DNA from 2 places in the Sphaerisporangium sp. NPDC049457 genome. Region 2 is predicted to be linked to the other one. Evidence: predicted binding sites of a transcription regulator. Region 2 holds the regulator's gene; the other holds the start of a gene.
The links. Region 2 encodes HspR, which represses chaperone genes until heat shock. Its sites were predicted from a motif close to ANTTGAGTCNNNNNGACTCAANT; they were not measured.
Positions count from the first base shown of each region.

Region 1: lon (endopeptidase La) is a predicted target of HspR. The motif match lies at 2,141-2,163, and genes of this name have one in related genera.

Region 1 is NZ_JBVJHR010000014.1:77,489-81,878, forward strand. Features, by position in the region: gene lon (endopeptidase La) at 1-2,128, opposite strand, end outside; gene ACZ6QO_RS22385 (response regulator) at 2,459-3,112, opposite strand; gene ACZ6QO_RS22390 (sensor histidine kinase) at 3,109-4,390, opposite strand, start outside.
Region 2 is NZ_JBVJHR010000005.1:290,236-294,625, forward strand. Features, by position in the region: gene clpB (ATP-dependent chaperone ClpB) at 1-1,903, opposite strand, end outside; gene ACZ6QO_RS10645 (heat shock protein transcriptional repressor HspR) at 2,082-2,429, opposite strand; gene dnaJ (molecular chaperone DnaJ) at 2,451-3,635, opposite strand; gene grpE (nucleotide exchange factor GrpE) at 3,671-4,324, opposite strand; gene dnaK (molecular chaperone DnaK) at 4,321-4,390, opposite strand, start outside.

The sequences.
Region 1 (4,390 bases), on a different contig from region 2:
CGTCCGGCCGCACGGGGCGGCCCGACAGCAGCGAGGCCAGGGCGGTGGTCATCGTGACGCCCGCCGACGGGCCGTCCTTCGGGATGGCGCCCGCCGGGACGTGGATGTGCACGGAGCGGTCCTTGAGGGACCCCACCGGCAGCTCCATCTCGGCGCCGCGCGAGCGGAGGTAGGACAGGGCGATCTGCGCGGACTCCTTCATCACGTCGCCGAGCTGGCCGGTGAGCGTGACGGCCGTGGAGCCGGTCTCGGGGTCGGCCAGCGACGCCTCGACGTACAGCACGTCGCCGCCCGCGCCGGTGACCGCGAGCCCGGTGGCGACGCCCGGCACCGCCGTGCGCTGCGCCGACTCGGGCAGCGAGGACTCGGGGACGTGCCGCGGCCGGCCGAGGTAGCCGACCAGGTCCGCAGCCCGGACGTGGACCGGCAGCGCCGCCTCCTCCAGCGCGGCCTTGGCCGTGACCTTGCGCAGCACCCGGGCGATCGACCGCTCCAGCGAGCGCACGCCGGCCTCACGGGTGTACTCGCCGGCGAGCCTGCGCAGCGCGTCGTCCTCCACGGTGACGTCGGAGGCGGTCAGCCCGGCCTTGTCGAGCTGGCGGGGCAGCAGGTGGTCGCGGGCGATCGCGACCTTCTCGTCCTCGGTGTAGCCGTCGAGCGTCACGATCTCCATGCGGTCGAGCAGCGGGCCGGGCACCGCCTCCAGGACGTTGGCGGTCGCCAGGAACAGCACGTCCGACAGGTCGAGCTCGACCTCCAGGTAGTGGTCGCGGAAGGTGTGGTTCTGCGCGGGGTCCAGCACCTCCAGCAGCGCCGCCGTCGGGTCGCCCCGGTAGTCGGCGCCCACCTTGTCGACCTCGTCCAGCAGGACGACGGGGTTCATGCTGCCGGCCTCGCGGATGGCCCGCACGATGCGGCCGGGCAGCGCCCCGACGTAGGTGCGCCGGTGGCCGCGGATCTCGGCCTCGTCGCGGACGCCGCCGAGGGCGACGCGGACGAACTTGCGGCCCATGGCGCGGGCGACCGACTCGCCGAGGGAGGTCTTGCCGACCCCGGGAGGACCGGCGAGCGCGAGGACGGCGCCGCTGCGGCGGCCGCCCACCACGCCGAGCCCCTGGTCGGCGCGCCGCTTGCGCACCGCGAGGTACTCGACGATGCGCTCTTTGACGTCGTCGAGGCCGGTGTGGTCGGCGTCGAGCACCGCGCGCGCGGCGGCGATGTCGTAGGAGTCCTCCGTGCGCTCGTTCCACGGGATGTCGAGCACGGTGTCCAGCCAGGTGCGGATCCAGCCGGTCTCCGGCGACTGGTCGGAGGTGCGTTCGAGCTTGTCGACCTCCTTCATCGCCGCCTCGCGGACCTTCTCGGGCAGGTCGGCGGCCTCCACGCGGGCGCGGTAGTCCTCCTCCTCGGAAGCGGCGTCCCCGTTCAGCTCGGCCAGCTCCTTGCGGACGGCGGCGAGCTGCTGGCGGAGCAGGAACTCGCGCTGCTGCTTCTCCATGCCCTCCTGGACGTCCTTGCGGATGGTCTCGGCGACGTCCAGCTCGGCCAGGTGCTCGCGCGCCCACTCGACCAGCCGGGTCAGGCGCTCGGCCGGGTCGGCGTTCTCCAGCAGCTCGGCCTTCTGGGCGGTGGTCAGCCACGGCGCGTACCCGGAGCTGTCGGCGAGCACCGAGGCGTCCTCGATCTGGTTGATGGCGTCGACGATCTGCCACGCGCCGCGCTTCTGCATGATGGTGGTGGCCAGGGCCTTGTACTCCTTGGCCGCCTCCTCGGCGCGCGCGCCGCTGGGCACGGCGTCCATGGGGGTCGCCTCCACCCACAGCGCCGCACCGGGGCCGGTGGTGCCCGAGCCCACGCGCACGCGCTCGACACCGCGGACCACGGCGGCGGGCTCGCCGCCGGGAAGCCTTCCGATCTGCTCGACGACCGCCGAGACGCCGACGGCGCCGTACTTGCCGTCGATGCGCGGAACAAGCAGGACCTGCGGCTTGCTCTGCTGCGAGGTGGCCCTCGCGGCGTCGATGGCGGCGCGCACCTCGGCGTCCGACAGGTCGAGGGGGACGACCATGCCGGGCAGGACGACCTCGTCGTCCAGCGGGAGCACCGGAAGGATCAAGCTCTGACTCATGCGAACTCCAAGGGTTGAGTTACACCGACTCAATTAATGAGAGCCCGGGATTGTTCCCAACTCTGCGCTTGTTCGCTTGCAGCGATCGTAATTCTGTAATCAGCTCCGTCGGCCGTGTCCCTCGCCGGTCGGTCCACCGGAGTCGCCGGCGTACCGAGCGGGCAGCGTCGCCGCGGTTCGGCGCACATGCCGAGCGCTGACTCCGACGGGGGACGACCGCCGGCGGCCCCCGCGCGCCCCTCTGCGGTGGTGACCGATCACCCTCGGGTGGGAACGGCGGGGCGCCTGGTGACCTATGCGGGCCGCCGCGCGCGTGGACGCCGACCGGGGTCAGTCGCCGGGGCGCACCAGGCCGGTCTCGTAGGCGAAGACGATGGCCTGGGCACGGTCGCGCAGACCGAGCTTGGCCAGGATGCGGCCGACGTGCGTCTTCACCGTCTGCTCCGACACCACCAGCCGCCCGGCGATCTCCCCGTTGGACAGGCCCTGGGCCATCAGCGCCAGCACTTCGGTCTCGCGGCCGGTCAGCTCTGCCAGCCGTTTCACGGTCGGCGCTCGTGGCCCGCCGAGCCTGGCGAACTCGGCGATCAGCCGCCTGGTGACCGACGGGGCCAGCAGGGCCTCCCCTGCGGCGACCACCCGCACAGCCTCGACGAGCTGCTGGGCGGAGGCATCCTTGAGCAGGAAGCCGCTCGCCCCCGCCCGCAGCGCCTCGTAGACGTAGTCGTCCAGGTCGAAGGTCGTCAGGATCAGGACCTTGGTGGCGGTGCCGGCGAGGATGCGGCGCGTCGCCTCCAGCCCGTCCATCACCGGCATGCGGACGTCCATCAGCACCACGTCCGGCGCCAGCTCGGCCGCCCGCGTCACCGCCTCCTGCCCGTTGACGGCCTCCGCGACGACCTCGATGTCGGGCTGGGTGCCGAGGAAGGTGGTGAAGCCGGTGCGGACCATGCCCTGGTCGTCGGCGATCAGGACACGGATCACGGCTCCTCCGGCGCGTCGGGTTCGGCGGCGGCGAGCGGAAGGGTGGCCGTCACCGAGAACCCGCCGTCCGCCATGGGCGCGGCTTCCAGGGTGCCACCCAGCCGTGCCGCGCGCTCGCGCATTCCGGCGATCCCCTGGCCCGGTCCGTCCGGGGTGTCGGGCGCAGGCGCGCCGGCGGGGCCGTTGGTCACGCTCAGCCGCAGCTCGGCGGCGGTCCGCTCGATCTTCACCCGCACCGGCGCCCCGGGCGCGTGCCGCATCGCGTTGCTCAGCGACTCCTGCAGGATCCTGTACGCCGACAGGCCGACCGCGGCCGGCAGGTCGAGAGAGCCGGACACCTCGGCCGTGACGGCGAGCCCCGCGGCCCGGACCTTGCCGATCAGGTCGTCCACCCGGTCCAGCCCGGGCTGCGGCGCCGTCTCCCGGCGGCCGTCCGAACCACGCAGGACGCCCAGCACCTGGCGCATCTCGGCGAGCGCCGCCAGCGACAGCACCCTGATCTCGGCCAGCCCCGCCTCCAGGGCCGCGACGTCACCCTGGGCCCGCAGCGGCACGGCCTCCGCCTGGATCGCGATCACGGACATGTGGTGGGCGACGATGTCGTGCAGCTCGCGGGCGATACGCGTGCGCTCCTCCAGGACGATGCGCGCCGCGCGCTGCTCCTCGCCGCGCCGCCGCTCCTCGTCCAGCCGGCTGGTCGCCCGCCTGCGGACCCGGACGTTCTGCCCGAACAGCACGGCCACCGTCACCAGGACCGTGGCGAGGAACATCGAGTTCGGATGGATGATCCACGCGCCCACCGCCGAGACGATCCAGACCCCGATCGCGACGTTCCGATCCGCGCGCACGGCGATCGAGTACGCGCAGAGCAGATAGGTGATCACCTGGGCGGCCACGTAGGGCATCACGCCGTCACCGTGGCCGGCGGCACCGCCCATCGCCCCGTTGAGGATGCGCGGGTTGACCAGGCCGCCCACCACCGCCGCCATCGCCGAGATCCGCCACGCCGCCACCGGCCAGCGCTCGCGCAGAGCGACCGGCAGCGCGTAGGCGGCGGCGAGCACGATCAGGACGGGCCCGTCGGCGAAGAAGCGGGACGCCGCCGCCTCCGTCTCCAGGTACGACACCCCGGTGCCGAGCAGGATGTAGGCCAGCGACAGGTCGGCGACGACGACGAGGTCGACGGTGGCGAACGGCAGCCACCGCGCCCACGCCGGCACGGCGGGCCGCAGCCACCGCGACCGCGGGCCCGCGGGCTCCGCCGTCGCGGTGACCAGC
Region 2 (4,390 bases):
TCATGTCGATGCGGGTCATGGCGCGCTCGTCGTCGAACAGGAACTCCGCGAGGGCCTTGGCGAGCTCGGTCTTGCCGACGCCCGTCGGGCCGAGGAACAGGAACGAGCCGGTCGGCCGGTCGGGGTCGGCGACCCCGGCGCGCGCGCGGCGCACGGCGTCCGACACCGCCTGGACGGCCTCGCGCTGCCCGACGAGCCTGCGCCCGAGCTCGTCCTCCATGCGCAGCAGCTTGGCGGTCTCGCCCTCCAGCAGCCGCCCGGCGGGGATGCCGGTCCAGGAGGAGATGACCTGGGCGATGTCGTCGGCGCCGACCTCCTCCTTGACCATCGGGTCCTCGGGCTGGGCCTGCGCGCTCGCCTCGGAGAGCTCCTTCTCAAGGCGCGGCACGTCGCCGTACATCAGCCGGGAGGCCGCCTCGAAGGCGCCGTCGCGCTGGGCGCGCTCGGCCGCCGACCGGGCCTCGTCGAGCTGCTTCTTCAGCTCGCCGACCCTGTTGAGGCCGGCCTTCTCCTTCTGCCAGCGCACGACCAGGGCGTCGAGCTCCTCCTGGCGGTCGGCGAGCTCCTTGCGCAGCTTCTCAAGGCGCTGGACGCTCGCCTCGTCGGTCTCCTTGGCGAGCGCCAGCTCCTCCATCTTGAGCCGGTCGACGGCCCGCTGCAGCTCGTCGATCTCCACCGGACGCGAGTCGATCTCCATGCGCAGGCGGCTGGCGGCCTCGTCGACCAGGTCGATCGCCTTGTCGGGCAGGAAGCGGGCGGTGATGTAGCGGTCGGACAGGGTGGCCGCGGCCACCAGGGCCCCGTCGGAGATCTGCACCTTGTGGTGCGCCTCGTAGCGGCCCTTGAGCCCGCGCAGGATCGCGATGGTGTCCTCGACCGACGGCTCGCCGACGAAGATCTGCTGGAAGCGCCGCTCCAGCGCGGGGTCCTTCTCGATGCGCTCGCGGTACTCGTCCAGGGTGGTCGCGCCGATCATGCGCAGCTCGCCCCTGGCCAGCATGGGCTTGAGCATGTTGCCGGCGTCCATCGCGCCCTCGGCCGCGCCCGCGCCGACCATCGTGTGCAGCTCGTCGATGAACGTGACGACCTGCCCGTCGCTCTCTTTGATCTCGGTGAGCACGGCCTTGAGCCGCTCTTCGAACTCGCCGCGGAACTTCGCGCCCGCGACCATCGCGCCGAGGTCGAGGGAGACCAGGCGCTTGCCGCGCAGGCTCTCGGGCACGTCGCCGGCCACGATGCGCTGGGCCAGGCCGTCCACGACGGCGGTCTTGCCGACGCCGGGCTCGCCGATCAGCACCGGGTTGTTCTTGGTGCGGCGGCTGAGCACCTGCACCACGCGGCGGATCTCGTTGTCCCGGCCGATCACCGGGTCGAGCTTGCCCGCCCGGGCCAGCTCGGTGAGGTCGACGCCGTACTTCTCCAGCGCGCGGTAGGTGTCCTCCGGGCTCTCGCTGGTGACCCGGGCGTGGCCGCGGACCTTCTCGAACGCCTCCAGCAGCGTGTTCGCGGTGGCGCCCTGCGCCTTGAGCAGCTCGGCGACGCGCCCGCCGTCGGCGGCCAGCCCGACCAGCAGGTGCTCGGTCGAGACGTACTCGTCCTCCAGCTGCTTGGCGCGGGCCGCGGCGGTGTTCAGCACGACGAGCAGCTGCCGGGAGGACGACGGAGCGCTCACCGTCGCGCCCTGGGCCTTCGGGAGCCGTTCGAGCTCCTGCTCGGCCTCGGTGCGCAGCCGCTTCCAGTCGGCGCCGACGGCCTCCAGCAGATGCACGGCCGTGCCCTCGTTCTGGGAGAGCAGCGCGGTGAACAGGTGAGCCGGCGCGACCTCGGGGTGGCCCTCGGCGGCGGCCCGCCGGACGGCGGCCGACAGGGCGTCCTGGCTCTTACGCGTGAGCTTGTAGTCCATGCCTACCTTGCCTTTCTCGCATGGCGGATCGCCCGGCGCTCGCCAGGTGGCGGTGCTGCGTCGTTCCGCTATATGTGCGCCGCGGCCCGGGGCGCGGGCCGCACCCGGGCGCGGTGGTGGTGTCGCCGCGCGGCCCGGGACGGTGCCGCCGCGCCGTGGCGGGTGTGCGCGCCTCCGCTCATGCGGGAGGCAGCTGGTACTGGATCAGGGCACGGATCATCGCCATCTCGCTCCTGAGCCGGCCGAGCTCCTCGCGCATACGGAGGTTCTCGGTCTCAAGGGCCAGGATGCGCTTGATGCCGGCCAGGTTGATGCCCTCCTCCTGGGAGAGCCGTTGCACCTCGCGGAGCATCACGATGTCGCGCGTGGAGTACAGGCGGCCCCGGCCGGCCGTCCGGCCTGGGCTGACCAGGCCGAGACGGTCGTACTGCCGGAGGGTCTGCGGGTGGAGCCCGGAAAGCTGAGCGGCCACCGAGATGACGTACACCGGGGTGTCGTCGGACAGGTCGAAGTAGTTGGCGTCCATCGGCGTCGCCTCCTTTCGGGGCTACTCGGTTCTCGCCTGCCTGAGCAGGTCGGCGCGGGGGTCCACGCCGTCGGAGACCGAGCGGTACTCCTCCAGCGCGGCCTTCTCCTTGTCGTCGAGGTGCTGGGGCACCACCACCTCGACGGTGACCAGCAGATCACCCTTGGTGCCGTCCTTGCGGGTGACACCCCGGCCGCGCACGCGGAACGTGCGGCCGTTCGGGGTGCCCTCGGGGATCCGCAGGGTCACCGGCATGCCCTGGAGCACCGGCACCTTGATCTCGGCGCCGAGCGCGGCCTCGGCGAACGTCACAGGGACGGTGATGGTCAGGTTGTCGCCCGACCGGCCGAAGATGGCATGCGGTTTCACGTGAATCTGGACATAAAGATCACCGGCCGGGCCGCCGTTCTCGCCGGGCGCGCCCTTGCCCTTGAGCCGGATGCGCTGGCCGTCGGCCACGCCGGCGGGGATGCGCGCCTGGAGGGTGCGGGTGCTCTTGCCGCGGCCGCTGCCCTCGCACACCGGGCAGGGATCGTCGACGAGCAGACCGCGGCCCTTGCAGTCGCGGCACGGCTCGGAGAAGGCGAAGTTGCCGAGGTTGCGGCTGGCCGCGCCGGTGCCCTCGCAGGTCGGGCAGACCCGCGGGGTCGTGCCGGCCTTGGCGCCGGTGCCGTTGCAGGCCGAGCACGCCGAGGAGCTGGTGAGCCTGAGCGCCACCGTGGTGCCGTCCACGGCCTCCATGAACGACAGGGTGACCTCGGACTCGATGTCCTGCCCTCGGCGGGGCCGGCTGGTCGTCGTGGTCGAGGTGCGTCCGCCACGGTTGAACAGGCCGCCGAACAGGTCGCCGATGCGCTCTCCCGTGCCGCCGCCGCCCTGCGCCGTGCCTCCGAAGAGGTCGCCGAACTCGAACGGGAAGCCGCCGCCACCGCGGGGGGCGCCGCCCCCCGCGTATCCGCCCACACCGGACCCGAACAGCGTGCGCGCCTCGTCGTACTCTTTGCGGCGCTTGCTGTCGGACAGGACGTCGTAGGCCTCCGAGACCTGCTTGAACTTGGCCTCGGTCTCCGTGTTGCCCTGGTTGGCGTCCGGGTGGTACTTCCTGGCCAGCCTCCGGTACGCCTTCTTGATCTCTTCGGCGGTGGCGGTCTTCGACACACCAAGGACCGCGTAATAGTCCTTCTCCAGGTAGTCCTTGGTGCTCATCTATCGCTTCCTTCGTGGCCCAAAGGGGTGATCGCTCAATTGTCCTCGGGCTCGGCCGCCGCCGCGCCCGTTTCGTCCGCTTCGGCGGCGGAACGCTCGGAGGAGGCCTCCGGTTCCTGCGGCTCGGCGACGGCCACCCGCGCCGGACGCAGGATGCGGTCGCCGATCTGGTAGCCCGGCTGGAGGATCTCCACACAGGTGGGCTCGGTGACGTCGGCCGAGTAGCTGTGCAGCAGGGCCTCGTGCACGGTCGGGTCGAACGGGTCGCCCTTGGCGCCGTAGGCCGAAAGGCCCAGCTTGCCGACCGCGCTCTCGAGCGCCTCGCTCACCTTGGCGAACCCGCCGGTGAGCTCGCCGTGGTCGCGGGCCCTGCCGATGTCGTCGAGCACGGGCAGCAGCTCGGTGAGCACGTTGGCGACCGCCTGCTCGCGGACCGTCACCCGGTCGCGCTCGACGCGCTTGCGGTAGTTGGAGTATTCGGCCTGAAGGCGCTGGAGGTCGGCCGTGCGCTCGGCGAGCTGCGCGGCGACGCCGTCGTCCGGCGGGGCCGCCTCGGGCGAGGCGGCGGGGGAAGACGTGTCGTCCGCCTTCCCCGCCCCCTGGCGCACCTGCCCTGTCTCGGGGTCGATGCGCCGGTTGTCACGGATCACCAGGCCTTCGTGCTCGCTCCCAGAGTTCGGGGACGTCACGCGGCACCGCCCTCCCGCTTGGGCTCGTCGTCGACGATCTCGGCCTCGACGACGTCGTCGTCGGCC